Regions from separate parts of the Lysinibacillus sp. S1 genome, predicted to be linked through region 2. Evidence: riboswitches for the same ligand, from Rfam matches in the RefSeq annotation. Region 2 holds a riboswitch; each other region holds the start of a gene.
The links. A riboswitch is a leader RNA that binds a small molecule or an ion and turns the genes downstream of it on or off. The one in region 2 is predicted to bind thiamine pyrophosphate.
Positions count from the first base shown of each region.

Region 1 (8,544 bases), 1.5 Mb from region 2:
GAAATAAAATAACCACGCTCTATCATGCGCTTCACAATAGCTTCATCCCCTTTAAACCAATGAAAATGGGCTTCGTGAAGCTGATGTTTTTCCAGCAAATCACACACAATATGGGCGTCCTCATATACTGCGTGTAACACAATTGGCTTGTCCAGCTCCTTCGCCAATACAACAAAACGCTCTAATAGCGCCACATAGGGACGTTCATCAATCGCTTGCTCTTGTTTTAAATAATAAGGTAGACCCACCTCACCAATAGCAACCATATCATCCTGATGCGAATGAATCCAATCAAATAAAGCTGTCTCATCATTTGGACTTAGTAAAGGCTGTTCAGGATGAAAGCCAAAAGCAGCCTTTACTTGCTGATAGCTATTCGATAAACGCAAAGTTCTTTCACAAGAGGAAAGTTGCATACTAACCGCGATTACAGCTTTCACTTCTTCTAATAAGGAAGGAATTTCCTCATCGGTGTACTGATCCAAATGAATATGCGCATCAATCAACATACATATCACCCTTTTCCTCCTGTAAATACATAAATAATTGTTGCTTTAACGCTGTGAATGCTGCAGAATGTCGAATTTCCTCTTTCCGAGGTCTTTCAAACGGCACGATGATTTCCTTTTTAACGGTAGCTGGACGTTTGGTTAAAACAAGTATGCGATCTGCTAAAAAGAGAGCTTCCTCAATACTATGTGTAACAAATAGAATGGATTTGCGGTACTCCTCCCAGATAGATAAAAGCCATGCTTGCATTTCCAGTCGAGTAAATTCATCCATCGCAGAAAATGGTTCGTCTAAGCATAAAATCGGCTTATCACTGACCATTGCTCGAATAAAGGACACACGCTGCTGCATGCCTCCAGACAGTTCGTTCGGGTAGGCATGGATAAAAGAGGCAAGACCAACCTTTTCTAACCATTCCTTGGCACGTTCAACATTTGATTTATGTTGTAATTCCTCTACAAGCGTGACATTTTCTACTATTGTACGCCAGGGTAATAGACATGGCTGCTGTGGCATATAGCCAATCGTTCCTTTTTTTTGTTGGATATCCTCTCCATTCAATAAAATGGCTCCTTGATCAATTGGCGAAACACCACCAATTAATTGAAAAAGTGTACTTTTACCACTGCCTGAAGGACCCACGATGGCCACAAACTCTCCATCCTTGACGTCAAAAGAAAGTTGATCAAGGACTTTGAGCGCATCGAAGGATTTAGCGATGTTTTGAATGCTGAGCATGATAGCCTCTTCCCTTCACCATGAATTTTTCAATTAAACGAATACCACTAAACAATAGTAAGCTCAAGAGAACAATCGCAAAAATTGCCACAAATACGCGATCCGTACGGAAGGAGGATTGGGCTAGGGTCATGTAAACACCAATACCCTTTTTTGCACCAAGCCATTCCGCAATCACAGCACCCATCACACTATATGTAGCCGCAATTTTAATGCCTGAAAAAATAGCAGGATAGGCATAAGGCCATTCCAGCTTCCAAAAGGTTTGTGCCCTTGTAGCACCAATCATGGCAAAATAATGCTTTAATTCTGGAGCTGTTTGTCTAAATCCATCCATCGCTGCAATGACTATCGGGAAAAAGCACACAAGACAAATAATGATAAGCTTCGGTAATAAGCCAAAGCCAAACCAAATAATAAGGAGCGGTGCCAAGACAAGAATAGGAACATTCTGCGACATAATAAGAATTGGATAAAACAGTTCTCGAATAAATGTAAATCGATGCAACACTATTGCCACCGTTAGCCCACAAGCGATGCCAATGGCCAAACCTAGTAGAGCTAATTGTACTGTAGCGAATGCATGTGGTAGAAAGGTTTGATACGACTGGATGGCTACCGACAAAATACTACTTGGTGCGGGTACTAACCAATGAGGAACTTCAGCAAACTGCACGATTAGTTCCCATATGAACAAGAGGAAGGCGATAAAAATTATCGTCCTTCCCTTCTGTAATGCACGTTTCATTACTGATATTTCCCCGTTAATGTCTCCATCGTAATACCCGTTGGCTGATATAAAATTTTCACTTGTGTAATGACATTAATGGCACCAAGTTCAATCATCTTCTCATTCATTTTTTCAATGATTTGGAGCAATGTTGAAAGCTCACCCTCCATCGTTGTTTCCAATGGATGTACCTCATATTTCACCCCAGAAGCATCGATCACCGCAATTGCTGCATCGACATATGGTATAACATCTTCATATTTCTCTGTCTTCGGAATGATTTGTACACTGATTAATGAATTTGCCATCTTATTTGGCCTCCTTTTTAGGTAAGAAATCATTAGTAAAGGCTTTTTTCGCATCAAATTCGCCCTCTAGTACTTGATTGCTAGACATCCATTTCGCGTAATTTTCCCACACAGAAAGCTTTTGCTCTCCCCATTGCTTGGCATCATCCTGATATTTATCAGCCAGCCATTCCTGACTTTTATGCACTAATGCTTGATCTAAATCAGGTGCCGCTTCGATTAAAATATCAGCCGCTTCACTTGGGTTTTCAATTGCGTATTCATAGCCCTTCGATGCAGCTGCCACAAAGGCTTTGACTACATCCGGGTTGTCCTGTATCATTTTTTCATTTGTAGCTAAAACTGGCGTATAATAATCCAATTGATCACTATAATCTGTAAGATATAGCATATTAATCTTTTCCCCACGCAGCTCAGCCTCAATCCCAGTCCATGCATAATAAATCCAAGCAAAATCTATATCTTTTTCCATCATTGTGAAGAAATCTAAATCCCCTGCATTGACGATATCTAGCTTATTAATATCTGCCTTTTCTTTTTGCATGAGTGATTGTAAAACGGCTTGCTCTAATGGCGCGCCCCAACCACCATAGGTTTTACCTTCAAAATCCTTTGGCGATGTAATGCCCTTCGAAGCAATAGAAGCAAAGCCAGATGTATTATGCTGTATAATTGCTGCGATGGAGACCAGCGGCACATCCTGTACTCGTGCCTGTGTTATGCCTTCCTGATAGCTCACGCCAAAATCCGCCTTTCCAGAAGCAACAAGCTGATCTGCGCCCGCCTCACCAGGCATAATAATATCAACATCTAAACCCTGTTCCTCAAAATAACCGAGTTTTTTGGCAACATATAGTCCTGTATGATTTGTATTCGGCGTCCAATCCAGTACCACAGACACCTTTTTCAGCTTGTCTGCAGTCTGCTTGTCATCCTTGTCACTACAGCCTACTAATGTCAATAGTGCTGCCAATAAAATAAAAAACCATTTTTTCATGCGAAAGCCTCCCAGTTTGTAATATGAAAGTGTTCATGAATGAATGTTGTCACCAGAAGAAAGCGTATACAATGTTGGCAAGCTGTTGCTTGAAAACATAAAAAAACGCCTAGGATTCCTCCCAGACGTATTGCAATCAATCTTCAAAACTTTGCTTTTTGAATAGATGTTCCCTACGCTGGTACGAGCCAAATCAGGTTCAAAGGGTCAGCGTCTACCGGACACAATCTCAGCTAGCAATTACTAGCCCCCCTACATTCTTTCGCTATGAACTTTTCGATGATTATTATACCCATAGTTTCACTTAAATGACAAGGTGCTATTTTTGAATAGAGCTTAAAGCCCAGCGCTCCTAAGAGGCTGGGCATGCTTTTAGCTTGGTTTCTGTTCTTTTTTGGCTGTTACAACATGAGAAATTGCTCCATCTGTTGCAATATCCACTTTAAATGAACCATTGGAATGGCGATCCGCACGAGACAATGCTTGTACGTCAATCATCTCTTGAACACCTTTTTCAGTTTCAATCACAACCTGCTCCTCGTCTGTTGCTTGAACAACTGCCACAATTCGGTGAGGGTTTGCTTTTAACTCTGTTAATACTTTTAGTCCACGTTTTGCACGACTTGCTACTTCAACTTCAGCGACATTCATTTTCTTCACGGCCCCACGCTGTGTCACAATCACTACATAGTGGGTAACATCAGGCTGTAATACATTGACTCCAACTAAGGCTTCTCCATCTTTTAGTGTGATCCCTTTCACACCGCCTGTTTTCACACCTGTAACTGGTAACTCCTCCATAGGGAAACGAATCGCATAGGCTGTATCCGTTGTGAGCATCAGCTCCACGTCATCTGTTACAAATGATGCATAGATCATCGCATCACCAGCCTTGACATTCATCGTTTTAATTGGCTTTGAATAACGCGTTACCGCATAGTCTGCGAGTGGTGAGCGCTTAATTTGGCCATCTTTTGTGGCTGTGAAGACATACGTATTTGGCTGGTCAAATGTTTCGAAACCATAAACCGCAATAATCGATTCATCTTCCCCTGTTGGTACAATACTTGAAATATGCTGGCCGAGATCCTTCCAGCGTATATCAGGCAGCTCATGAACAGGCTGATAAATATAATTGCCTCGATTTGTGAAAAGCAGTAGATGGTGCTGTGTATTCAAGTTTGCTTCATACAATAAATAATCTGAATCCTTCATGGCAAAATCTTGCCCGTTTGAAGCGGCATGAGAACGTGTGGATGTACGTTTAATATAACCATCCTTCGTTACTGTTACGACAACCTCTTCACTTGGCACAAGGACATCCAATGTAATTTTAATTTCTTCAATTTCTTGCTCAATCTTCGAGCGGCGAGGCTCTGTAAAGCGTTTCTTAATATCTAGCAACTCTTGTTTAATAACACGCACTAGCTTTGCCTCACTTTGCAGAATCCCCTCTAGCTTCGCAATTAGCTTATTTAACTCGTCCTGTTCCTGACGTAGCTCTGTAATATCCGTATTCGTTAAACGATATAATTGCAGGCTTACAATGGCCTCTGCTTGTACCTCTGTAAAATCAAACTTTGCTTGTAAATTAAGCTTCGCATCCTTCTTATCATTAGAAGAACGGATCGTCGCAATGACTTCATCTAAAATGGAAAGAGCTTTGATTAATCCATCTACAATATGAGAACGATCCTTTGCCTTTTGTAAATCATAAATGGAACGGTTTGTTACCACTTCTTTTTGATGGGCAATATACGCATCTAGCAATAATGGCAATGTCATCATCGTTGGACGACGATTATGAATGGCAATCATATTAAAATTATAAGCTACCTGTAAATCAGTTGTTTTAAACAAGTACTGTAAAATTCCTTGTCCTGGTACATCCTTTTTCAGCTCAATTACGACACGTAAGCCAGTACGGTCTGATTCATCACGAATTTCCGCAATGCCTTCTAATCGTTTATCTACACGTTGCTCATCAATTTTTTTCACAAGATTCGCTTTATTTACATCATATGGTAACTCAGTGATAACAATTTGCTCTTTACCACCCTTGATTGGTTCAACAACTGCTTGTGCACGGACGATGATTTTACCACGACCTGTTTCATACGCCTTTTTAATGCCATCAACACCTTGAATGATTCCACCCGTTGGGAAATCAGGTCCTTTAATCACCGTCATCAATTCATCTACAGTAACATTAGGCTTGTCTAAGCGCATCAACACAGCATCCAGTACTTCATCTAAGGCATGTGGCGGAATATCTGTCGCATAACCAGCGGAAATTCCTGTAGAGCCATTGACTAAAAGGTTAGGAAAACGTGCTGGTAATACAGTTGGCTCCATATCCTGATCATCAAAGTTTGGCACAAATTCAACCGTTTTCTTGCCAATATCTCGTAGCATTTCAGCGGCAATAGCTGATAGTCTCGCCTCTGTATAACGCATTGCAGCTGGAGGATCGCCATCTACCGAGCCATTGTTCCCGTGCATCTCAATAAGCATATGACGTGCCTTCCAGTCCTGACTCATCCGTACCATCGCTTCATACACAGAGCTATCGCCGTGCGGATGATAGTTACCAATTACGTTACCCACTGTTTTTGCGGATTTACGGAACGGCTTATCATGTGTGTTGCCTTCCGTAAACATCGCATATAAAATACGGCGCTGTACTGGTTTAAGACCGTCACGTGCATCAGGCAACGCGCGGTCTTGAATAATATATTTACTATAGCGACCAAAACGGTCACCCATTACTTCTTCTAACGGTAAATCTTGAAACTTTTCTGTACTACTCATGCTTGGTCCTCCTCTTGTTGGATGAATTCATTCTCTAAAATGTTAGAATCATCCTCCATACCGAAGTCTACATTGGCTTCGATCCATTTACGACGTGGTTCCACCTTATCACCCATTAACGTCGTGACACGTCTCTCCGCTCGTGCACCATCCTCGATTGTGACACGAATCAATGTCCGTGTTTCAGGGTTCATCGTTGTGTCCCACAGTTGGTCTGCATTCATCTCACCAAGACCTTTATAGCGCTGTAATATGTAACCCTTTCCAACCTTCTTGATGGCCTTTTGTAAATCACTTTCTGTCCAAGCATATTCAATGACTTCTTTTTTCCCTGTACCTCTTGATACTTTATAAAGCGGCGGTAGTGCGATATAGACTTTCCCAGACTCAATGAGCGGACGCATATAACGATAGAAGAATGTTAATAGCAAGACTTGAATATGTGCCCCATCTGTATCCGCATCGGTCATGATGACTACTTTATTGTAGGCAGAATCCTCCACCGCAAAATCCGTACCAACACCTGCCCCAATCGCATGGATAATCGTTGAAATTTCTTCGTTTTTCATAATATCCTGTAGCTTGGCTTTTTCTGTGTTGATTACCTTCCCGCGCAATGGCAGAATCGCTTGGAATGTACGGTCACGTCCTTGTTTAGCAGAGCCACCCGCAGAATCACCCTCGACTAAATACAGCTCATTTTTTGCCGCATTACGTGACTGAGCTGGCGTTAATTTTCCAGATAAAATCGTACTACCCTTTTTATTTTTCTTGCCATTTCGTGCATCCTCACGCGCTTTACGAGCCGCTTCACGCACTTGCTGCGCTCGAATCGCTTTACGAACAAGAGAAGCTGATAATTCTGCATTTTCCTCTAGCACATACAAAATTTGCTCAGACACTACACTATCTACTGCAGAACGAGCCTCACTTGTCCCAAGCTTACCCTTTGTTTGTCCTTCAAATTGCAGTAAGTGCTCTGGAATACGAACAGATACAATGGCTGCTAAGCCTTCACGAATATCTGTCCCCTCAAGGTTTTTATCCTTGTCCTTTAACAAGCCAATTTTTCTTGCATATTCATTAAAGACACGCGTCAATGCTGCCTTTGCACCCGTTTCATGTGTACCACCATCTCGTGTACGGACATTATTAACGAATGATAAAATCGTTTCCGAATAACCATCGTTATACTGGAAAGCGAACTCTACTTCGATTTCATCCTGTACGCCTTCTACATATTTTACTGGATGAAGGACATCTTTTTCCTCATTCAAATACGCAACGAAAGCCTCGATGCCATTCTCATAAAAGAACACATCGCTCTTGCCTTCCTCGCGCTCATCAATTAATTCAATTTTTAAGCCCTTTAATAAAAAGGCTGATTCACGTAATCGTTCCGCTAACGTATCATAATTGAATTTTGTGACAGAGAAGATCGTTTCATCTGGTAGGAAATGAACAAGCGTTCCTGTCTGCTTGGTCTGCCCAATATTTTCAAGTGTTGTGACAGGCTGTCCACCATGCTCAAAGCGTTGACGATACTTTTTACCATCGCGATGGATTGTCACCTCTAAAAATGTTGAGAGCGCATTCACAACGGAAGAACCAACACCATGTAAACCTCCACTTGTTTTATAGCCACCTTGACCAAATTTACCACCAGCGTGTAGCACTGTAAAAATAATTTCTGGTGTCGGTTTGCCCATTTTATGCATACCGGTTGGCATCCCACGGCCAAAGTCGCGCACACTCATACTTTGATCTTTATGAATTGTGACAATAATATGAGATCCAAAGCCAGCCAGTGCTTCATCCACCGCATTATCTACGATTTCATACACAAGGTGATGAAGTCCACGGCCATCCGTAGAACCGATATACATGCCAGGTCGTTTGCGTACCGCTTCTAATCCTTCTAATACTTGTATAGCGTCATCATTATAGACGCTAGGTGACTGTTTATTCGTCAAAAAAATTCCCCTCCAAAAAACAAACACATGTTCTATTTATGTTCTCATCCTAATAATAATAGCATTTCCTGTCAATAGCTAGCGACAGGTCCAATAAAATTTTAAAATTTGCTCACAGTTTTGATCTTTTTTATTAATAGTAAACATCTTCAACAGTTGCTTAAAATTGGTATTTGAGCAAGACAGACTGCTTCTAGCTTCCATCATCATTTGACGCATTGAAGCCTACTTAGTTGCAAAATAAAGTTGTGATGCTTGCAAATAAAAGCACACTAACTCGTGCCTTGCGATTAAACAGGATAAAGTTAGACTTCTATTCTACCAAAGGAATGAGCGATTGACAAAATTGCCATTTTGCCTATATTTTTATAAAGGTTTTAGTGCTTCCTACAAATTTATGTCTAAAAGCCTAGTCCTCACTAATAGATTCTCTTTTGTATTGATTCAAGACTTCGGATGAAATCTCCTTCATAACAT
Region 1 covers NZ_CP173154.1:257,553-266,096, reverse strand. The annotation lists gene ACHZEU_RS01365 (TatD family hydrolase) at 1-509, opposite strand, end outside; gene ACHZEU_RS01360 (ABC transporter ATP-binding protein) at 499-1,248, opposite strand; gene ACHZEU_RS01355 (ABC transporter permease) at 1,223-1,996, opposite strand; gene ACHZEU_RS01350 (thiamine-binding protein) at 1,996-2,286, opposite strand; gene ACHZEU_RS01345 (ABC transporter substrate-binding protein) at 2,288-3,283, opposite strand; TPP riboswitch at 3,437-3,547, opposite strand; gene parC (DNA topoisomerase IV subunit A) at 3,656-6,094, opposite strand; gene parE (DNA topoisomerase IV subunit B) at 6,091-8,067, opposite strand.
Region 1: linked by a shared signal. The riboswitch ahead of ACHZEU_RS01345 (ABC transporter substrate-binding protein) and the one ahead of thiT (energy-coupled thiamine transporter ThiT) in region 2 are both predicted to bind thiamine pyrophosphate.

Region 2 (8,544 bases):
GACGCCATGCTTAGCGAAATGGTACAACGAGGCATCGATCCAGAAACAATCAAAATGTTGGAATATTCTGGTTTTGATTTGAAAGAATTTTTACGAGGTTTCGGTGATGTAGCAACAAGTGTTAAGAAAAGTGTCGATACAATTCGTAATCATCCATTAATGGTAAAAGACGTACCTGTTCATGGTTTAATAATTGATCCAAATACAGGTCATCTAGATTTAATTGAAGATGGAAATAAACAATAAAATTATTTCTTCATACATTAATAAAAGAGCAAGTGCCTATCCTCTCTATGTGGAAGATAGGCACTTATTTTTCTATTCATCCTCTAAACGTGCATACATATAGTGATCTACCCAATGACCATTGATATACAGTAGCTTTCTTAGCAGACCCTCCTGCTGAAATCCAGCCTTCTCTAATACACGCATGGAGGCATTATTTTGTGTCGATACGTAGGCCTCTACACGATGTAGACCAATTTGTTCAAATGCAAATCGGACCACCATATTCACAGCTTCTGTGACAATGCCCTTTCCAACATAAATCTCATCCATCGCATAGCCAACAAATGCACTCGAGTACGGTAAGCGTTTGACAGCATAAAGTGCAATATGCCCTATTAGATTATTTGTACTATGCTCAAAAATACCAAAAGTAAATTCACGCTTAGACTCCATTAAATAGAGACTTTCTTGAATTTTTTTGTATTGAGCATCGACTGTATAGTATTCAGGTCTTTGCAGTGGCTCGTATATAGACCAAAAGTATTTATTACGGCTTACGAGACCCGTTAAACTTCGTGCATCTTTTTCTTGGAATGTGCGGATGTAGCATTTTTCCCCCTTTATTGTTACCACATTCCCACCCTTTTTTCTTAATAGATTCCAAATTTTAAGCACCATTTCTCCACACTAGCCTTCCAATAAAAATCAATACATTTCTCTTTGTTTCATTGGCTACAAGCCATAATTGCAAACCCTATTTAATTTCATTGTATGTAAAAAAACAGGCTGCTACAACCAAAACAGCTTATGTCTTATTGTCATAGCAGCACAATTCAATTATTTAGTTTTTTGTTCTTTCTTTTTCTCGTTTACTATTTCTAAGCTGGAGGAATCAGCATCCTCTAGTTGAGTATTGTCTAACACATTTGTTAAATGAAGACCACGCCTTTGAGCCTCTCGTTCAATGTGTGCAATAGTTTCCTGTAGCACCTGAACACGTGCATACTTTTTGTCATCTCCAGCGACTAAGACCCATGGTGCATCTTTTTTATCTGTCTTTTCAAACATCGCATTTGCTGCTTCAATATACTGAGGTGTTTTATCTCGATTGCGCCAATCCTCGGCTGTTAACTTCCAAGATTTATAAGGGTTTTGTTCACGTTCTTTAAAGCGTTTTAATTGCTCCTCATCTGAAACATGAAGCCAGAACTTAATAATTATGTAATCTCCTGCAGTTAAAATCTTCTCGAAATTATTAATTTCTTCATAAGCACGAGACCATTCATCCTTTGTTGCGAATCCTTCGATGCGTTCTACTAGTACGCGGCCATACCACGAGCGATCAAAAATAGCGATTTGCCCATGTTGAGGCAATTTTCTCCAAAATCGTTGTAAATAATTGTAGCGTAATTCATGAGCTTGAGGAGCAGAAATAGGATGTACAACATAACCGCGGGGATCGACACGTTCGATTAATCGTTTAATAGCGCCACCTTTACCAGCTGCATCCATTCCTTCAAATACCAAGATCAAGCCAATCTTGTTTTTTAATAAAAATTGTTGTGCGTTCAACATTTCATATTGGAGTACTTTTAATTTCTTTTTATACATCTTTTTGTCTAGTTCAACAGTTAGATCTAGATTTTTCAAATTTTGTGTCATGAAACTTCACTCCTTTTATTTGGCTATTCTTATTGTACTAAAGAAATATATGGATGCCTATCAGACATGGTAAATTGTAGGTATTAATAGTAAAACAACACGATACATTGTTGGAAATTTCCGTTATAATAAAAAAAGTGACAGTACTATACTTATTTGTCTTTTCCCTATACAATCTAACACGAAGGGAGAGGAAAACATGCCTCGGTTTATCTTGATGACAATCTCTTATCTTGTCTCAATCATCCTAACCTTTTCATCCTTTTTCGTGAACATCAACGGTCAATCTTCGCTAGAAATCGCTAATCGTTTTTCTGTTGTATTTGCACCAGTTAGTGTAAGTCATGTAATTTGGATTATCATTTATTTTTTACTCGGTTATTGGTTAGTTATGAACATGAAAAAGACAACTTTGAAACAGTCTGCGCTTTTTAGTTGCATAAATATATTACAAGCATTGACGATATATGTCTGGCACCATGAGTTATTTATTGTTTCTCTTGGCATTACATTACTCTTAGTCTTGTATTTGTTTATGTTGTATAATACGTACCCTCTTCAGGACAAATCCTTGTTTGGTCGTATTCCTTTCTCTATTTATTTAGCATGGATGACATTTATTTTTATCACAAATACAAGCTTTACGTTAACGGCTTATGGTTGGAACGGCTTTGGTCTTAGTACGCCTCTTTGGGCAGTGATTTTACTTACTTTAGGAGGAGCCATTGCGCTACATATCCGTTTCCATCACTTTGATGTTGTGTATCCAAGTGTTTTTATTTGGGCTTATATTGGAATCGCCATACATAATGGTTTTGATGAGCTACTTGTCACTACAGCTGCTTTATTTTTATGCGGTGTTCTCTTTGTTGGCATTTTATTTATTAAAAAAAATCCTGCCTACCAAAAATAAATTGGTTAGCAGGATTTTTTCATTACATCCTATTCTTCGTCTAATGACGTTAAGATAATTGGTTTATCTTTTGTTACAATGACTGAATGTTCGATTTGTGCTACAAGTGATTTATCAGGCGTCACGAATGTCCAGCCATCACCTGCTTCTACGATATGCTCTGCATTTGCTGAGATAAATGGCTCAACCGCAAGGACCATACCTTCTTTCATAATAGTAGTATCCCATGCATCGTAATAATTTAAAATATGGTTTGGTTCATCATGTAAAGATTGACCTAAGCCATGACCTGTTAAATTCATAATAACAGTTAACCCATTAGCATTTGCCTCGCGTTCAACAGCTTTACCAATTTGATTTAATTTAGATCCAGCCTTTACCTTTGTCATTGCTCGATCAAAGGCACTTTTAGCAACACGGCAAAGCTTTTCTTTGTCCTCATAGCCATCACCCACAACAAATGAAATACCTGTGTCAGCAAAATAGCCATTTAAAGAGCCTGAAACATCAATATTTACGATATCTCCCTCTTGAATAACACGCTTTCCTGGAATACCATGTGCTACTTCTTCATTGACGCTAATACATGTATACCCTGGAAAATCATATTCTCCCTTTGGTCCTGAAATAGCGCCAGCCTCTGCAAACATGCGACCAGCAATTTCATCAAGCTCAAGTGTTGTAACACCTGGTTTTGTGGCAGCTTTCATTGCTTCGCGAATTTCAGCACAAATGCGTCCTATTTTTTTAAAAGCTTCAATCTCTTCTTGCGTTTTTACAATCATGTATAACGTCCCTTTCATCTAATATCTATTCTTTAATATAACATAACTTTTTATGCGTATAACGATAAACGCTTTAAATATTGTATGCTTTCCTACTTTGCAAAGTGCTAAAAGAGTTATTCACGACAAAAAAGTCCCTCCACTCACGTGAAGGGACTAGCATTAAGCTTTTCTTTGCATTAATTGGGGAGCGGCTGTGAATAAAAGAACACCAACGACAGCCGTTAAAATGGTTGCTGGTAGCATATATGTACCATTGTAGATGATGGAATAGATCCATGCATTCTGGTCACCCGCATATTCGGCAAAAAATACAGCACCAGCAATTGTATGTGCTGTGTATCGTAAGAAGCCCGCGATAACGGTACCTATGATTATATAAAGTGCCATTTTTGTTTTGTTCATATGTTTAGCAGCGTCTAACACTGGTCCACGTACAACCGCCGCTAATCCTACAACAGTAAAAGCAACACCATAATCTAGTAATCCTTGTAGCCAGTGCACGATATAAGAACCAAACATTGTTTGCATAACACCCACAAGTAGTCCCGTAGTAAGACCAGCTACTAAGCCCCAGCGAAATGCTATTAACATAATCGGTACCATAACAAGACTAACTGAGCCGCCTTGTGCCCATACTTTAAAGGAAACCTGATCCAGTACGAGACCTATCGCTGCAAAAATCGCAATCTCCACTAGCATTAATAGTCTTTTTTTGTCCATACATATTCTCTCCTTTGTTCCGATGTAGGATACAAGAGCAGGAATAGAAAAGCGCTGATATGTCTCTTTCTGACACCTTTTTTCCTTTACGGACGAAAAAACGATGTCAGGACAGAGCCTCACATCGTACAAGTGTCGGTTTCTATCCACATCCCTACGCAAGCGTTAACTTACAGGTTCGAAGAGTCAAGGCATTACGTGCCCAGTCTCAGCTGACATCATCAGCTCCCCTTGTGGTCGTTACATCTGAATTTATTTGAACACTCTCATTGTACGCAAAGGATTGAAGGATTACAACCTTCCATACATCATTTTTTTGAAACTTTGCTGTTTTTCATGCGTAAATATTTAAAAAGGAGGTACAACTATGGAGAATCAAAAAATTTTAGCTGCCTTTAGTTATCTTAGTATTTTCTTCGCCCCTTTTATCGTTCCATTAATTGTATATTTCGTGACAAAAGACAGTGATGTAAAAAGCCATTCGATTCGTGCACTTGTCTCTCATTTAATACCCTTTGTTTTTGGCATTCTATTCTTTATTGTCTTTGTTTTTTCCACATTTAGTTTAGATCCAACCTCCAGTAATAATACAGTGATGATTATTTGGTTTGCTTCATTCACCATCTATGCTCTCGTCTCACTAGGTATTGTGATTTGGAATATAATTCAGGCTGTTCGTGTTATCCGTTAATGTTTTATTTTTAAGTGAAACAGGTAGTAGTAATTGTAAAAGGAGCTGTTTTGGGATGAAAGTATCAAACGTTGTAAAAACTGCCGTTAAGTTAGCACCTATTGTTATTCCTATCGTAAAAAAAGTAATGGCTGCAAAAAAGGGCACAACGCCTACAACCACAACTCGAAAAAAATAAAACGGAGGCGTATTTCCTCTAGAGGAAATACGCCTTCGTTTTATTTCACTTCAAAATGGGTTTGACTATGGCCATTTAATGTTTTTTCCACATGTAAAACTGCTGGCATCGCAGATTTCAATTCAGGCACATGCGAAATAACGCCAATCATACGACCAGAATCCTGCAAATCAATTAATGTATCGATTGCTTTATTTAGTGATTCCTCATCGAGCGAGCCAAAGCCCTCATCAATAAACATCGTTTCAATATGAATATTACCTTGGTAGCTTTGAATCACATCTGCCATCCCCAATGCAAGGCTCAACGAAGCATTAAACTTTTCGCCACCTGATAAAGTTTTGACATCTCGTAATTGATCTGTATAAGCATCATAAACATCAAGACCAAGGCCACTTTGCTTCGCATGCTTTTCTAATCTATCTGAACGTCTAAGCTCAAATTGACCGTTTGATAAATGATACAGACGTATATTGGCAGCTTCTGTAATTTGATCTAAGTAGTTAATTTGTATATAACGCTCAAAGGATAACTTTTTCGAATTTTGTCCATTTAATAATCCATAGAGCTCCTTTACTCGTCCTGCTTCTTGTTCAAGTAAATGAAGCTCTTTCGCTATTTCTTCCACCCTTTCACTAAAGCCTTGGCATGCTTGTATAAAGCCATTCATCTGTTGCAAACGTTTAAATGCTTCCTCATAGGAAACTCGATGCTGTTCTACTCTTGCTTCCATCGCCTCTAAATCTTGCTTCTCTTTTCCTTGAAGGTATGTAGCCCCTTCGGTAATCTGAATTTGCAACGTGTGTACTTGTAAAGCATAGTCGCTACATGCTTTTCGAAGTGCATCCAATTGTATGGCACTCCGTTTAGCAGTTGCATAAGCCTCATAGCTTTCGAAACCTATTTCTTGCATATCTGCTGAAAATTGCTGAAGCTTTTCATTCATTTTAAGCTGTAATTCCTCAAAGGACTGTTTGGCAATCTCTACAGTTAGTGTTGCATTGCTAGCTGTTTCCTTTGCTGCATGCAAATTTTCTTGACTCACTTGCCAACTTTTTTGAAGCTCTTCTTTCTGTTTACTAACTTCATTCAGTTGTTGCTTTAATTGCTGTAAAGTTGGTAAATTAGGGGGCATCTGCTTAAGTTGTTCGTCTACAACCGCTTGTAATTTTGTCCATTCTTTTATCTGCTCTGCTAAATATTGCTCTAGCTTCATATGCTTATTTCGTAGCTGCTCTATTCGGTCATGCTGATGCTTTATTTTTAATCGCACATCAGCTAATTGATGTTGAATAATTTTTAATGCAGCAATCTCTTGTTCCACTTCATGTAAAGTAGCGGTGATCTGTGGTTGGTCTTCTTGTTTAATATGTTGAGCCTCGAGTTGTCGCCATGTATCTTGAAGAAGTTGCTGCGCTGATGCTAAAAATGCCTCTTTCTCTAAATACTTACGCTCGTCTGATGATGCCTTCGCTCTTAATGCTTCCACTTGAGCAAGCTCAATAACTTCCAGTTGCTCATTGTGTGCTTTCTGATGTGTCATACTACCACAAACAGGACAGGGTTCTCCTTCCTTCAGTTGTTCTGCTAAAATACTAGCTTGACTTGTCAGCCATCGTTGCTGCAAAAGTTGAAGAGCCTCTTTACTTTCTTGATAGAGACTTTCTGAAGCAACTACATCCTGCTTAGCTAAATCTGCGGCATGTTTATATTTATCCGCTTGCTTGATTAAAGCAACCTGTTCCCGTAGTTTCGGTAATTGTTCTAAATAGCTTTCATAGGGTTCAACCTGTTTTTCATAGCCTTCTAATGATTGAGAAAAATGCTGTAATTGCTCTTGTTCATTTTCCAAAAGTTTGACGTTATCATTTACTGCTCGTTTTGCATTTTCAGCATATTGCTCCGCTATTTGCAGCTGCTGTATATTGTTTTCATAGGCTTCAAATTTCGGTAAAAGCGCTAGCATCTGCATTTCCTGCTGTAAGATTTGCTGTCGTTCAGATTCTTTAGCCTGCTCTATCTCATATTTTTCTTGCGCTTCTTGCAACTTTTCTTGTGACTGCTGTTGCTTAACCTTTGCTTGTTGAAATGCTATCTCTTTAACATTCAGTTCAGCACGTAAATCCTTGCATTGTTGTTCGAGGAGCACAAGTCGCTCTGCTTGTTCTGCCAAAGCAATCTCCTTCTCCTTTGCTTGGTATAAATCCTGCTGTTGTAAAAGCATTTGCAGCCGTTGCTGTCGATTAGCTTGTTCATCAAATTGCTCATTTAGCGTTTTTGCTAAGCGATAATATTCCTGCTCTTTTTGATGAAGGCTATATGCTTCTTCATAGTATGACTGTTCATCTTCTCCACATTTCTTATAGTAGCTAAGCTCCTCATCAAGTGCCTCTGTCAGTTGATGTAAATTTTCCGTATTATCAGCAATCAATGTGAATAAAGCGGAAGAACGTTGTGGTAAGGCGCCCACAATTTGGCCAAGTAAATGCTCTTTTAATTGTTTGGCACGCTCAAGATCACTTTCTGCTTCTTTACGCTTGGCATCAAGCTTTTTCGCCATGACACCGAAACGATCTGTTTTAAAGATTTTCCGTAAAATTACTTCTTTATTTGTTGAATCAGAGGTTAATAGTTTTCTAAATTCACCTTGAGGTAGCATGACAATTTGGCTAAATTGATCTTTTGTGAGACCTATGATTTCCTGCACTTTCTTATCGACTTCAAGCGTTTGCTGTTTCTCTACAATGCTATAATCTAGCTTTCCGTCTTTTACTTCTGCTAGCTCTATTTTCTTTCCAGTAACCGTTTTATTTTTTTCTTTAATATGACCTGGCTGTCGTACTATTTGATAGACCTTTCCATGCATTTCAAAGACGAGTTCTACAGCTGTATAAACTTCATCATGTGCAAAGCCGCTTCTTAGTAAAGCTGTATCCTGCCGGTCCTCCCCACTACCTGATCCGTAAAGAGCATAGCAAACAGCATCGAAAATGGTTGTTTTACCAGCACCAGTTTTTCCAGAAATGGCAAACAATCGATGCTCCCCTAGCTCTTGAAAATCAATTACTTCCGTGTCTTTATATGGACCAAACGCTGTAATTGTTAACTTTAAAGGCTTCATTTTACAGTCTCTCGCTCCTCATCTAATAACTCCTGTAACATCTCTGTGAATAGGCGTTCCGTATCTTCATCAGGCTGAATGCCAATAATATTGGTGAAGAATGAACGGAATAAATCAATATCTTCTAGTTTTTCAGCTTCTACTACTTGTAGTTCACGTGGCATATCTTGTCTTAGTACCTTCCGCTCCACATGCATAGCGTGCGGAAATACACTACGAATACGTTCCATCGGTGAAGTCACA
Region 2 covers NZ_CP173154.1:3,422,281-3,430,824, reverse strand. The annotation lists gene ACHZEU_RS17025 (carbonic anhydrase) at 1-246, shown strand, start outside; gene ACHZEU_RS17020 (GNAT family N-acetyltransferase) at 319-906, opposite strand; gene ACHZEU_RS17015 (polyphosphate kinase 2 family protein) at 1,066-1,890, opposite strand; gene ACHZEU_RS17010 (hypothetical protein) at 2,090-2,803, shown strand; gene map (type I methionyl aminopeptidase) at 2,833-3,588, opposite strand; gene thiT (energy-coupled thiamine transporter ThiT) at 3,751-4,311, opposite strand; TPP riboswitch at 4,446-4,553, opposite strand; gene ACHZEU_RS16995 (DUF4870 domain-containing protein) at 4,679-5,002, shown strand; gene ACHZEU_RS16990 (hypothetical protein) at 5,058-5,180, shown strand; gene ACHZEU_RS16985 (AAA family ATPase) at 5,221-8,301, opposite strand; gene ACHZEU_RS16980 (exonuclease SbcCD subunit D) at 8,298-8,544, opposite strand, start outside.

Region 3 (8,544 bases), 1.6 Mb from region 2:
AACAATAAATATTCTGTCCCTTATTTTTGGGGAACAGTAGGTATTGTCTACAATCCAAGCCTTGTTGGAGACTTAGACTTCTCCTCTTGGGACGATTTATGGGACCCTTCTTTAAAGCGAAAAGTCTTTTTAGTAGATGGTGCGCGTGAAGTCATTGGGATGGGCTTAAACAGTCTTGGCTATTCTCTGAATTCACTAGATGATCAGGAACTTCGTGAAGCTACTGACAAATTAATTACACTTGCACCAAATGTTAAAGCGATCATTGGAGATGAAATCACACCGTTAATGATCAATAATGAGGCAACTGTTGCCCTTACATGGTCTGGCCAAGCAGCTGATATGATGTATGAAAATGAAGAGTTAGACTTTGCTGTACCTGAGGAAGGCTCAAACTTATGGTTTGATAATATGGTCATCCCAAAAACATCGAAAAATATTGATGGTGCCCACACCTTTATTAACTTCATGCTAAGTGCTGAATCAGGTGCTCAAAATGCTGATTTTGTAGGCTATTCTACTCCTAATATTGCCGCTATGGACTTAATGGACGAAGAAGTTGTTTCTGACGAACGCTACTATCCTTCTGAAGAACAACGTGATACATTAGAGGTCTACAAAAATTTAGGACCTGATTATTTAGGGAAATACAACGAATTATTTTTAGAATTTAAAATGAGTATCAGATAATTAAACTAGCGAATTGGTTTTCACACCAATTCGCTAGTTTTTTTCTCTGCTTGTCTAACTGTTTATTAAACTAAGAACATTTTCAATCACTATTTGCATTATTATATTTATAAAATATTTTATCTAAATTTTAATAGATTCTCACATTAGTGTACTTTTGATAGTCCATAACTTCTAACGCTCAACATCGCTACAATTTATAGCCATGCTTTATGCCATTACAGACAGACTCTCCAAATTTTTAATTCTCCCTTTATAAGAGAAGTCCCTCAATTGTTGTTGCTTTACTAATTTATCCTCCCATAGCTTCTTTTCCCTCAACTTTTATGACTAAAATGTATTATTTCATCATGCATAGGTGCGTGGATAAAAACTTTTGTGGAAAACCATTCTAAATATAGAACCAGTACTATAATCTTAACTATTAGCCAAGCAATAATTCTTTATGATAGACTGTACTATATTTGATTACAAAAAGGGGGTTCATTCGATGACCCAGCAGAAGTCCAATAAGGCGGCTTTGTATATTTTAATGTTTAATATGTTTATCGCAATGGGGAGTATTGGCATTATTATTCCTGTCATGCCAGAGTATTTAAAAATATTTGGTGCAGCAGGACAAGTTCTAGGTATGCTAATCGCAACGTTCGCCTTAGCTCAATTCGTATTTTCTCCTATTGCTGGGAATCTTTCAGATCAGTACGGACGAAAAAATTTAATTATTTTCGGTCTTATCGTAACAGGTCTTGCACAAATCGGATTTGGCCTTGCTACAGATGTATGGATGCTCTTTTTAGCACGATTTTTAGGTGGTCTAGGTTCCGCATTTGTTGCACCTCCTATTATGGCTTTTGTCGCTGACGTCACAACCTATGAAGAACGTGGGAAAGGTATGGGGATGTTGGGTGCCGCTATGTCTCTTGGCTTTATGATTGGACCTGGTATTGGTGGCTTTTTAGCAAAGGTAAGCTTACATTTCCCATTTTTCACAGCTGGAGCTGCAGCCATTGTAGCATCTATTTTATCTTACTTTTTATTACCTTCTACCAAACCAAACACTGCTCAACAGAAACAAAAGCAAGACAATCTGGCGAAGCAAATGGCTCGTTCCATACATATGCCTTATTTTGTTATGCTCATAATTATGCTGGTGTTCTCGTTTGGAATTGCAAATTTCCAAACGACATTGTCATTATTTGTGACAGAAAAGTTTAATTACACACCTGTAGATATAGCGATTATATTAGTTGTTGGTGGTGCTTTTGGAGTAGTAGTACAAATGTTTATTATTACACCACTGTTCAATCGTTATGGTGAAATGAAAGTAGTACTAGTAAATTTATTTATTGCATCCGTTGCTATTTTCTTAATATTATTTGTTTCTGGCTTTGCCCTTATTTTAGTTGTAGCAACAATTTTCTCTACAGCAACGACATTAATTCGTCCAGCTGTTAATACACTCATCTCAAAGCTTGCAGAGAAAGAGCAGGGATTTGCTGCGGGCTTGAATAATGCCTATATGAGCCTCGGAAATATGATTGGACCCGCTTTGGCAGGTTTATTATTTGACTGGAATATGAATAGCCCATATATTTTCGGTTCTATCATATTATTAGCCTGTTTCTTCCTTGCGCTCATCTGGACAGTGAAAAAAGCACCTCATTTAATGCATCCCGATACAAAATAGTCTGAAAAATCATTGACTATTTTTAGCAGTATGTTACATTATTGTTGATTCACAAAATTGAATGATTTTAACCACTAGGGGAGTCTTTAAAAGGCTGAGACGTATATGGTAATATACGGACCCTTTGAACCTGATCTAGTTCACACTAGCGGAGGGAAGTGGCGCTACTTGCTGTTGTCACTATATACACGCAAGGCCGCTTCCTATTGTTTAAAGGGGGTGGCCTTTTTATTTTTCCTCACGAACTTTACCAAAAGGAGTGAACTTTATGTCAATTCGTAAATTAACAGTCATGGCTTTATTAGTAGCCGTTGCTGTTGCAGGCTCTACTTTCGTATCCATCCCAACAGGAATCGCACGTGCTTACCCAGTTCAGCATGCTATTAATGTGATAGGAGCCATTATACTTGGACCCGTACCAACAGTTATAGTTGCCTTTGTCACTGCCATCATTCGTATCCTTACTGGAACAGGCTCTCTACTAGCTATCCCTGGTAGTATCATCGGTGCGTTCTGTGCTGCCCTTGCCTATAAATATAGCAATAAAATGTGGTTAGCTGGTATCGGAGAAGTTATCGGAACGGGCATTCTGGCTTCACTTATTGCCGTCCCTTATGCAAAATTATTCATGGGAACATCTGTAGCAGCATTCTTCTTCCTACCAGCCTTTTTAACATCAAGTACGATCGGTGCTATTTTAGGTGTAATGGTTGCGAGTAGCTTGCGTAAAACAGAGCTAGTAAAGAGGTTTAATTCTTCTCTTTATTGAGAGAGATTGAATTATGAGCATTCATTGAGCTGGGGTAGTCCAATTTGGATCGCTTTTCTTCTCATTTACCCTCTTTACAAAGGGGATAACTCTTTATTTCATGCAATATAAAAAGCAGTGCAAAACTATTCGAGTTTGCACTGCTTCCTCTATTTTAAGATCGTTTTTTCATGCCTTTTAACAACTGTGCTACATTTGTGTCTTCTGCTATAGTTTTTTCCTCAACCAGCGGCTCTTTTTTCTTCGCATTCGTTAGGAAATTCCAACCAAAACGTCTTATGGTAATATCAATAAAGAAAAGAAGCATACTCGCTAAGAGTAGCCATGTGGCAATATTTTGCCGATCTGCTCCTTTTGTCGTAAAGTCACGGAAGACATCTTGTGGTTCCTTTAAAACAGTGCCTCCTGTTCGTTGAGTTAACTCTTCTATCAGTTGGTTATTTACAGGGAGTAGTTCGTATTCAGCACTATAAGGAACACTTAGCCCTGCCTGATAAATGGCCTGCTTTTCATCTGCTATACGGAAGAAAATTAATCCAGGTTCAGCTTGTACTACAGCTCGAACTTGAGATGCGGAAATGGTTTCAAGTTGTGTTTCTAGCTCCTCCCCTGCTTCATTTACCGCTACAATATCTAAAAATGCGGCTTCATTTGTAGGGTCTGTAATCATAAAGGAACCATCTGCTTCCAATCTTACATCATAGGCTACATCATTGTAGCTTGGTAGCATTTGAGAAATAAGTGTTTGCCAAAATGCTCCCCAATTCTGCCATCTTGCCCAATCTCCAGTCCATTTACCCGTTGAATCAGATGTAAAGGCAAATGTTTTACCAAGACCATATTGCCACTGCGCTAACACAGGATCTTCTTTCTCGCTTTCTGCTACAACAGTAGCCCCCTGTTTTGCCGTTGTCCCAATATATGCATTCATTTGTGGGACACCATTAGCAAACAGTGAGTTCCATCCTGCTGCATTATAAATTGCCGGATAGAATGGATTGTCCTCAATATAGGTGCGGGAAATCATAGCTGTTTCCCGAGATAAAATAGAAGGAATGGTTTGCTCATCTATCACATCATAGAAACGTCCACTGCCCATGTCACTAAGCGCTTCTAATAAGTTCGCATCGGCATCTTGTCCAATCGCTACTGTCGATAAGGTTATACCCTCTTCTTTCCCTTCACCAATTAAATCCTCATAGTTCCCTGCCTGTGACTGCCCATCTGTTAAGAGGATAATATGCTTACGTTGGAGCTTTAAATCAGCAAGGTTCTCGTAGGCTTTAGCTAATGAACTATAGATTTCTGTTCCCCCACCAGGTGTTACTGATAAAATAGTATCCACAGCCTCTTCTTTACTGTTAAGAGGCCCTGTCTCTATAATCTCCCAAGGACGATCATCAAAGGCGATGAATCCTAATGTATCCTCATCTCGCAACATCTCAACAGAACGTGCCGCTGCTTCCTTAGCAAGCTCAAGCTTCGAGCCTTGCATACTGCCAGAACGGTCAAGTACAATCACTAATCCTAAGGAAGGTAATTGCTCTTTGCCCTTAATTTCCATTTCCACTGGCAATAAGGTTTCAATCGGTGTTTTAAAATAGCCGCCTAGACCAAAACTATTTTCTCCACCCACCATTGTAAAACCAACTCCAAAGTTTTTGACTGCTTGCTCAATAACACTCATTTTTGCTTCACCCACTAAATGACCTGGTACATTGTCGAAAACGATAGCATTATATTGCAAATAGCTGGATAGTTCATTTGGTAAACTTTTAGGTGCTACAACATCATAGGCAATGGATTGACTACCAAGTGCTGCTGCGATGGGTGATGCTGTTTCATAACCATTAACGATTAATAAATGTGGTTCACTTTGAACCATTGTGACACTAGTTAACTTATTGTTTTCAAAAATGGCATCCTGACCAACTTGAACAACGGCTTCATATTTTACAAGTCCTTCAGCTGTTGCTGCATGTTTATAGGTAAACACATTCGTGCCTTCAGTCAGCTCAACTGCCTCTCGATGAATAAGCTCATCATTTTCATATAGTAATAGCTCGCCTTGACCTGCTGATGTTGCATGTATGTCTGTCACTAATTGTTGTTGCTCTCCAACGTAAGCAACTTGAGGGGATACAAAGCTTTTTAGTGATACATCATTGACAACTGGTTGACTAAAAGGCTTAATATCCACACTAATATTAGAGCCTTTCAACTTCGTAGCAAATTCTAAAGCATCGCCCTTTGTCTCATTACCATCTGTTAGTAGCACAAGACGAGTTGCTTTTTTAGGATCTATAATCCCTGAAGCAAGCTGTAGACTTTGTTCTATATTTGTTTGATCGGTAGCTTTAATTTCAGTTAGTTTCGGTACTTCCTTTAATGTTTTAGATAAAATAGCTTCTGTTTGTAAAGTAGAGGAAAATGAATAAATGCCCGCAAGTTGTGGTTCTTTTTTTGATTGGAGGCTCTCCTGTATAAACTGAACCATCTCATCTTCCGTACCATTCATAGAAGCAGAACGGTCTACTAAATAAACAATTTGTTCTTCTTTTATTGGTAATAATAGATATGGACCTGCGAGTGCAAAAACTAAACAGCCTGCTGCCGCTATGCGAATAGTAAGTACAACAATATGACTTCTTTTAAGTCGCTGCCGCTCATGAAAGTATGTCCATCCAAAATACAAGAATAATGGAAGGAGTAACAACAATACTAACGGCATATCAATTCGTAAATCCACGACGTCGTTGCACCTCCCACTCTGAAACAAGCAATAGTAAAATAATTACAATTAGCCAAGGCACGAAAGAGGTCATCGACACTTCTTCCTTTCCATTGTCTGAAATATCACCTAATGTAAAACTTGTTCCTTGTTCAATGACACGTTCTTGTGCTTGCAATTGTACAATCAATTGTTTTTCCTCATTATTTGAGCGTACCATATAAATGCCTGGCTGTTTGGGCGCAGTTAGCATCCCCTTCGTAACAGACGAAAGAAACTCGTCTTCTTGCGAATAAACATTCCAGTCTCCTTGCGCTAAAGCAACTGCACGTTGTTCATTGGGTGAAAAAATCCCAAGTGACCCAACTGATTCTGTTAGCTGCTGCTCTGTACTCCATAGAAATAGTGGGAATGATGGATGTAAAGGCCAATCTGTATCAGCAATATCGGCTAAAACAACGATATCTCCTTTTGGGGAGCGTTGGATGAACGGCTCTTCTCCAACAGAAGCAATCGTTTCATAGTCCGCAAAACCAGGATAAACAGCACTAACATAAACATCCTTTAGTTCACTAAAGGCAAATAATGCATCACTGCTAGTGCTTACCGTCCCATTCGCATCTACTTTTTCTGCATCATCACGACCAAATAATACGAGGGGATTGTCCATCTTTTCCAATAACGCTGATTGGTTTGTGATTATGGTAGCATCTTGATTGTCAGCGACTTGCAAGGAAGGGACGATTTTTACGCCACTACTAACTGTTTGAAAACCTTTTTGTATCAGTTGATGCAAGCCTTGATCAACAATAATTTTTGACGTAGTCGTTTGTAGTAAAACTGTTTGTTGATTGTCTATGTCATAATCATCTTTTGCATCAATAATAGCTGTCATGGATTTTGCTAAAGGCAAATCTTTAAATGTTTTCGTAATGGCTTCATTTGGAGGCACAACGACACTTTCTGCTACCAGCTCCTCACCCTCTGCATTATTCAATGCGAGCGTTACCTTTTGCTCGGTATTTGTATCATTATGGAGTTGTACAAGTGCCAGCGTAGCTTGCCCATCTGTCGTAGCAGCAAAGCGGGTGATAGCGATATTTGTTAAGTCTTTTGTAGCACCTCTTACTAGCCATTTCACAGAATCCTTGTCCATCGGTAATTGCTTTTTATCAAGTGTATCTGTAAAAACATAGATAGAAGTCGGTGTGTCGCCCACAAATGCCTGTGCTACATCCAGCGCCTTATTCATTTCAGCAGTTTCATAGGTTACTTGTAAATCTTGAATAGCTTTTTTTATTTCACTCGTGTTTGTTTCTTGCTGTAAAACAGCTTTTGGTGCAGCACCAGTTGTAATTAATGTGACAGGTCGACCATTCAATTCATTCATCAAGTTCAGCATTTCCTGTTTATGAGCGTCAAAGGTTGATTGCTCTTTACCTGCCAGCATTGTGGCTGAAGTATCTACAATAAATATGGTTTGTGCACCAACAATGGTTGATTTTTTTATATAAGGATTCATCAATGCCAAAACAAGTAGCAGTAAAGCAAGAAGCTGTAAATATAGTAGGGCATTTTTTTGTAAATGCTTTAAATAAGGCGATACTCGCGTTTCCTGCATAATCTCCGACCAAAAAAGCGTCGAAGAAACTGTTTGATCTGTATATTTTTTTCGAAAGAAATAATAAAGTAGGACAATGACCGGGATGATGGCCGTCCAGCTAAATATAATTTGACTAAAGCCCAATACGGCTCACCTCACCTAATCCAATGTGCTTTTAATAATTGCTGGAAAATCGCATGTTGCAATCCATCTTCCACTTTCAATTGTAATTTTCGAACACCAAAGCGACGGCAAATGGCTTCAAATTCTTCTTCATGTAGTATGCGTCTTGCATGGTAGGACTCTAATACTTTAGAGGACATCGTCACATTCACATCATTACCTGTTTCACGATCAAGGAGACGTACATCACCCGAATAATTTGGTGACAGTTCTTCTTGCGTTACAATTTGCAAAATGCGAACATCTCCAGCATAGCGTGGTATCCTTTTTAATAGCTGTTCCCATTCCTCAATTGGCTCTAATCCATCTGTAACAATGAATAATACGGTACTATCTTTAGGTAAAGCTTTAAGTGCATCCTTGGCAAAACGATTAGAGTAATTAGCTTCCTCTATATCTGTTACTAGCTGTAAAAAAGCTCGGCGATACATGGTACCCTTCCGTCGAAATGGTGGCTTCACTTCATCTTGGACAAAAGAAAAGGATAGACGATCATCTCGACCTAATACCATCAGACCGAGGGAGGCCACAATTTGACGAGCAAATAACCACTTAGCATGTTGCCCCATTGATTTGGTAGCATCTAGTAGAATATGTACACGCATCTCTTGCTCATCTAAAAACCTTTTAATAAAGTATTTATCTGTACGAGCAAAGACGTTCCAATCCACTTGGCGTACATCATCTCCTAAATGGTATTCTCGAAAATCCGAGAAATCAAGGGATGCCCCGAAGCGTTGAGAACGGTGCGAGCCCTTATGTTGCCCGCGTAGTTTGGAGGCCGTCGCTACTTGAAAGCGACTGATTTTCGCTAACCAGTCTTCGGGCAATAAGTATTTTGCTGTCACTTGCTAATACCTTGCTGAACTTTTTCTAAAATA
Region 3 covers NZ_CP173154.1:1,855,199-1,863,742, forward strand. The annotation lists gene ACHZEU_RS09585 (PotD/PotF family extracellular solute-binding protein) at 1-690, shown strand, start outside; gene ACHZEU_RS09590 (MFS transporter) at 1,181-2,377, shown strand; TPP riboswitch at 2,444-2,551, shown strand; gene thiW (energy coupling factor transporter S component ThiW) at 2,646-3,146, shown strand; gene ACHZEU_RS09600 (VWA domain-containing protein) at 3,301-5,895, opposite strand; gene ACHZEU_RS09605 (BatA and WFA domain-containing protein) at 5,879-7,624, opposite strand; gene ACHZEU_RS09610 (DUF58 domain-containing protein) at 7,636-8,511, opposite strand; gene ACHZEU_RS09615 (MoxR family ATPase) at 8,508-8,544, opposite strand, start outside.
Region 3: linked by a shared signal. The riboswitch ahead of thiW (energy coupling factor transporter S component ThiW) and the one ahead of thiT (energy-coupled thiamine transporter ThiT) in region 2 are both predicted to bind thiamine pyrophosphate.

Region 4 (6,445 bases), 930 kb from region 2:
ATAGTTATAGACGAAGAGTTTGACTCACATTTTTTTCAGGAGGTAAACTAATATGACAAACGCAAATGATCGTAGCCGTCGCTTTACAACAGCAGGTGGTGCTCCAGTAGTAAGTAACCATGACTCTATGTCAGCAGGTCCACGTGGCCCTCTTTTACTTCAAGATGTATGGTTAGTTGAAAAACTAGCAAATTTCAACCGTGAAGTAATTCCAGAACGTCGTATGCACGCAAAGGGCTCAGGTGCATTTGGTACTTTTACTGTAACGCATGATATTTCACAATATACTAAAGCGAAAATCTTCTCAGAGATCGGCAAGAAAACTGAAATGTTCGCACGTTTCTCTACAGTAGCGGGTGAGCGTGGTGCAGCAGATGCAGAGCGAGATATTCGTGGCTTCGCCCTTAAATTCTATACAGAAGATGGAAACTGGGATTTAGTAGGGAACAATACACCTGTATTCTTCTTCCGTGACCCGTTACACTTTACAGATTTAAACCATGTGGTAAAACGGGACCCACGTACAAATATGAAAAATGCCAACTCTAACTGGGATTTCTGGACTTCATTACCTGAAGCACTTCACCAAGTGACAATTGTTATGTCTGACCGTGGTATTCCAGCTGGTTACCGTAATATGCACGGATTTGGTTCTCATACGTATAGCTTTATCAATGCTAATAATGAACGTGTTTGGGTTAAATTCCACTTCCGTACAGAGCAAGGCATTAAGAACTTAACTGGTGCCGAGGCTAATGAGATTATTGGTCAAGACCGCGAATCTTCACAACGTGATTTATATGAAGCAATTGAAAAAGGCGATTTCCCTAAATGGAAAATGTACATTCAGGTAATGACAGAGGAACAAGCTCGTGAGCTACCATACAACCCATTTGATTTAACAAAGGTATGGTATAAAAAAGACTTCCCATTAATTCCTGTAGGTGAATTCGAGTTAAACAAAAATCCAGACAACTACTTTGCAGAAGTTGAACAAGCTGCATTCGCACCATCTAACATTGTTCCTGGCATCAGCTTCTCACCAGATAAAATGTTACAAGGTCGTATCTTTGCATATGCGGATGCCCAACGCTATCGTCTTGGTGTAAACCACTATATGCTTCCTGTCAACGCACCAAAATGTCCATTCCGTACTTTCCACCGAGATGGAGCAATGCGCTTTGATGGCAATCTTGGTTCGACATTAAGCTATGAACCAAATAGCTATGGTGAGTGGGAGCATAATTTAGACCATAAAGAGCCTGAATTACGTATTGATGGTCATGCAGGTATTCATGATTTCCGTGAAGACGATAATAATTACTTTGAACAACCAGGTAAACTATTCCGTCTATTGACTTCGGAAGAGCAGCAACGCTTATTTGAAAATACCGCGAACGATATGGCTTCTGTTGAAGAATTCATCAAACGCCGTCACATCCTTCACTGCTATCTAGCTGACCCAGCATATGGTGAAGGTGTCGCTAAAGCGATGGGTCTTTCCTTAGAAGGTATGGACCTTACAAATCCATATGTAAAACAACCAACAAACGTTTAATATTCCACTTTATTATTGATATCCAAATCCAACTTTTACTCCATGTGAATCCACTATTCACATGGAGTTTTTTTATTAAGAAAAGGCCTATGTCTATTTTTTTGACATAAGCCTTTTCTTTCATTATTGATAAATTTGACTGCCTGCTTTTTTAAACTCCTCAGCCTTTTCTTTCATACCTTGATGGATCGCTTCAGTCGTATTCAAATCCTTATCTTTCGCATAATTACGAATATCCTGTGAAATTCTCATGCTACAGAATTTAGGCCCACACATAGAACAAAAGTGTGCTGTTTTTGCTCCCTCTGCTGGCAGTGTCTCATCATGATATTCCACTGCACGCTCGGGATCTAGTGACAGATTGAATTGATCACGCCAACGGAACTCAAAGCGCGCTTTAGACAGTGCATCGTCTCGTTGTTGTGCACCTGGATGACCTTTTGCTAAATCAGCAGCATGTGCAGCAATTTTATAAGTGATAACGCCCACACGAACGTCCTCGCGATTCGGTAAACCAAGATGCTCTTTCGGTGTCACATAACAAAGCATCGCTGTACCAAACCAGCCAATCATGGCTGCCCCAATGGCTGATGTAATGTGGTCATAACCTGGAGCAATATCTGTTGTGAGTGGTCCTAATGTATAGAAGGGAGCTTCCTTACAAACCTCTAATTGCTTGTCCATGTTTTCTTTAATCAAATGCATTGGTACATGACCTGGTCCCTCAACCATTACCTGAACATCATGCTGCCAAGCAATCTGTGTTAGCTCGCCTAGTGTTTCAAGCTCTGCAAATTGTGCCTCATCATTGGCATCTGCAATTGAGCCTGGGCGTAAACCATCACCTAAGGAAAAAGCAACATCATAGGCTTTCATAATTTCACAGATTTCCTCAAAGTGTGTATACAGGAAATTCTCTTGATGATGATATAAACACCACTGTGCCATTATAGAGCCACCTCGAGATACAATACCTGTCACACGATTTGCTGTTAGTGGTACATAGCGTAAAAGGACACCTGCATGAATGGTGAAGTAATCCACACCCTGCTCAGCTTGTTCAATGAGAGTATCACGATAAACCTCCCACGTTAAATCCTCTGCTACACCATTTACCTTTTCTAAAGCCTGATAAATTGGCACTGTTCCCACTGGCACTGCCGCATTTCGAATAATCCATTCTCTAGTTGTATGAATATGTTTACCAGTCGATAAATCCATAATATTATCTGCGCCCCATCGAGTTGCCCAGGTCATTTTCTCAACTTCTTCTGCAATGGAAGAAGATACAGCAGAATTCCCGATATTCGCATTGATCTTTACATGAAAATTACGCCCAATAATCATTGGCTCTGCCTCAGGGTGATTAATATTAGAAGGCATTATAGCACGCCCAGCTGCAATTTCTGAACGTACAAATTCAGGATCCATATTTTCACGAATCGCTACAAACTCCATTTCAGGCGTTATAATTCCCTTTCGTGCATAGTGAAGCTGTGTCACATTTTTACCTTTTTTAGCACGCAAAGGCTTTCTCGCCAACTCAGGGAAGACATTTTCTTGAATACGCGGGTCATCAACATGACGAAAGCCATTATCCTCCGGTTTAATGGAGCGTCCCTCATATGCTTCTACATCCCCTCGCTCTTGAATCCATGCATTTCGTAAGGCAGGTAAACCTTTCGTAATATCTACTTGGTAGGCTGGATCTGTATAGGGCCCACTCGTATCATATACTCGAATAGGAGCATTTTCTTCATTTCCAAAACTGCCTGTTGTCGGACTTAATGCAATTTCTCGCATAGGTACTAGAATATCTGGGCGTGATCCTTCCACATATACTTTTTTGCTTCCTTCAAAGCTGGACATAATGGTAATATTCTTTTCACTAATTGCTGACATGAGCTACTTCTCTCCCTTAAATTTATTTTGATATAAGGACCGATTCTAGCTCACCCCAACAATCCAAAAAATAAAGGCCGAATCCAAAATAATTATTTGGATCCGGCCACGAATGTAAAGGTCTATTGATTGCATACTCTGCAATAGCTTCTTAACTTTCCCACGCTGGTATGAGCCAGATCAGGTCCAAAGGGTCAAGAAACTTCGTAGCGTTTCCCTCTCAGCCTGACTCATCAGACTCCCCTAGTTAATACTATTTAGTTTGATGCTAGTGTAGCAGATAATACTAAGAGATGGAAGTTATTTTTTATCTTACTAGGTAAATAATACTTCTGCAAAATAGATCACAATGGTTACAGTTATACAGCTTACAATGGTTGAAAATAAAACAGCTTGCGCGGCTGTTGCTGATTCTACATCATATTCCAATGCTAGACTAGAACTATTGCGGGATGTTGGAAAAGCACTAGCTATAAACAGTGATTGTGCGACGACTCCATCTAATCCCAATATATAAATAATGGCCAATGCAACAGATGGTCCAATAATTAATCGCGTAAAACAGCTGATAAAGACGGTTTTATTAAACATTGATTTCATCTCTAATTGTGATAATTGCGCACCTAAAGTAATTAGAGCCACAGCAATAAATCCATCTGCCACATGTTCTACTGGTATTTTGATAAACTGTGGAATACCGATATCAAAATAATTCATAGCGACACCTATAATAAGCGCATGAATAATAGGCATTTTAAAGAAATCCTTGATGATTGTCATACCTGACTTTGTAGAAGAAATTAAATTGTATAAACCATATGTATACGTAGTCATATTTTGAAAGATTACGAGCATGACCTGAATGGCTACTCCAATAGGTTGCGTGGCAAATATCATTTGAGCCACTGGAATACCGTAATTACCCGAGTTAATGAGCACAACACTATTTTTAAAGACAGCTGCCTCTGTTCTAGCTAAACCTAACCCTTTTGCCATAAAGTGACTGAGTATCATTTGACTACCGATAAAGAGTACAATAAATAATCCGACCTCTCCCAGTACAGTTAATTCCACATGTGTTTCATATAAATTTACAAAAACAGCTGCTGGCATAAAGCAATATGTAATAAGCTGAGACAATGCTTTTAAATTAAAGCGAAATTTCTTTTGTAGTATAGCGCCTATTACAAGTAACACTAAAATAGGTACAACAATTTGAAAGAAAATCATTCCGAGATACATCATATCAATGTCCCCCTTCCAGTGTTAATAGTAGTGTTGAATTCCTTCTAGGTCAATTTCTCCGGCTTTCACCATAAAGAAGACTGCCTCTATATTGAAGGCAGCCTTTCTTTTTAAGCAAGCTTAAATCGGTTTACAACTTCTTGTAGCTCGTTTGAAATATCGTTCATATTTTGAATAGACTCTGCTACTTTTTGTAATTCTACTTGTTGATCCATTGCAGAAGCACTTACTTGTTCCGCAGAGGCTGCTGTTTGCTCTGAAATAGCCGAAATACTTTGGATAGCCATGATTGCCTGATTTTTATGCTCTAACATGCTAGATAGTTTATTCATTAAATCACTAATAGAATTTGCAATTGAACCCGACAAATCACTGCTATCTTTAAATGCTAGTTGCGTGCTTTGTACGGACTCATTTTGAGATTGCATTAAATCTGCATTAGATGCAATCACAGCAACCGTCTGCTGAGAATTTTCAAGAATACTTTCTACTGTACTCTTAATAATTTCTGTTTCATTCTTAGATTGTTCTGCTAGCTTTCTAACTTCCTCTGCAACTACAGCAAATCCTTTACCATGTTCACCAGCACGTGCAGCCTCAATACTTGCATTTAAAGCTAGCAGATTAGTCTGCTCGGTAATGCTTTGAATCGAAGCAATAATCTGATTAATATTGGCAATATTAGAAGCTAATGATTCCATTTGCTGCTGGATACGCCCATTCATTTCATTTGTCTCCATATTACGTTCTCTTAAACTTTCAACCTCATGCAATCCTTTTTCCGTTGTTACACCTGTTTTATGAGATAGCTCATCCATTTCATTAGAAAGAGCCGTAATAGCATCAATCTGATCTGATAAATCCATCATTCGATAATTTGTTTCTTCTGTATCCTCTGATTGCTTCGAAGCTCCTTGTGCAATCTCGTTGATAGCTACGGAAACCTCCTGACTAGAAGCAACTACCTCATTAAATGCCTCATTTACCTGATTAGAAGATTGGTTCAATAACCTCGTGGAATTTAGTACAGTTTGAATCGCACTATTGGTTTTATCTAACATATTATTATAGGCCACAGCAACTGCACCAATTTCATCAGGCTTAATATATCGCTCTTCTACCTTTTGTGTTAAATCCCCTTCGGCTGCAGTTTCAATCGATGCACGTAAAAATTTAAGTGGTTTTAATTGTTTATAGATGAATAACACACTTGCAGCTGTCATCAAAACCACCATAATAATGGAAGCAATAATCGTAAATACAAATACATGATTATATGTTTCTAGAATCTTTGATTCAGCTAACACGACTTGAACAGTCCATGTTTCGTCAATACCCTCTAAAATCATTGGAGCAAAAACATTATAGGCCTTTTCCTTCAGTTGATTAGAGTCAACGTACATACTTGTTAGTTCACCATTTTCCATTGTCTTACTAATACTTGTCCAAGTAGGATCCTCTTGCATATTGCGCCCAACTAGCTCATCACCAAAACTGTTAGCTGTTAGCACACCTTTATTCGTAATAATTGCCGCATAACCGCCTTCTGGGGCATTCGATTTTGTTAAATCATTTAAAAAATCTATTGATACATCGGCAGTCAATACACCGAAAAATGTCCCGGAAGCATTGATTAATGGCACTGAAATGGTTGTCATTAATACGGATTGGCCGTTTACATTATAATCATAGGGCTCTGTCAAAACTGCACGTCTCTCTTCTTTTGGTACCCAATACCAT
Region 4 covers NZ_CP173154.1:2,493,079-2,499,523, forward strand. The annotation lists gene ACHZEU_RS12410 (catalase) at 53-1,558, shown strand; gene thiC (phosphomethylpyrimidine synthase ThiC) at 1,682-3,460, opposite strand; TPP riboswitch at 3,601-3,715, opposite strand; gene ACHZEU_RS12420 (AEC family transporter) at 3,776-4,705, opposite strand; gene ACHZEU_RS12425 (methyl-accepting chemotaxis protein) at 4,816-6,445, opposite strand, start outside.
Region 4: linked by a shared signal. The riboswitch ahead of thiC (phosphomethylpyrimidine synthase ThiC) and the one ahead of thiT (energy-coupled thiamine transporter ThiT) in region 2 are both predicted to bind thiamine pyrophosphate.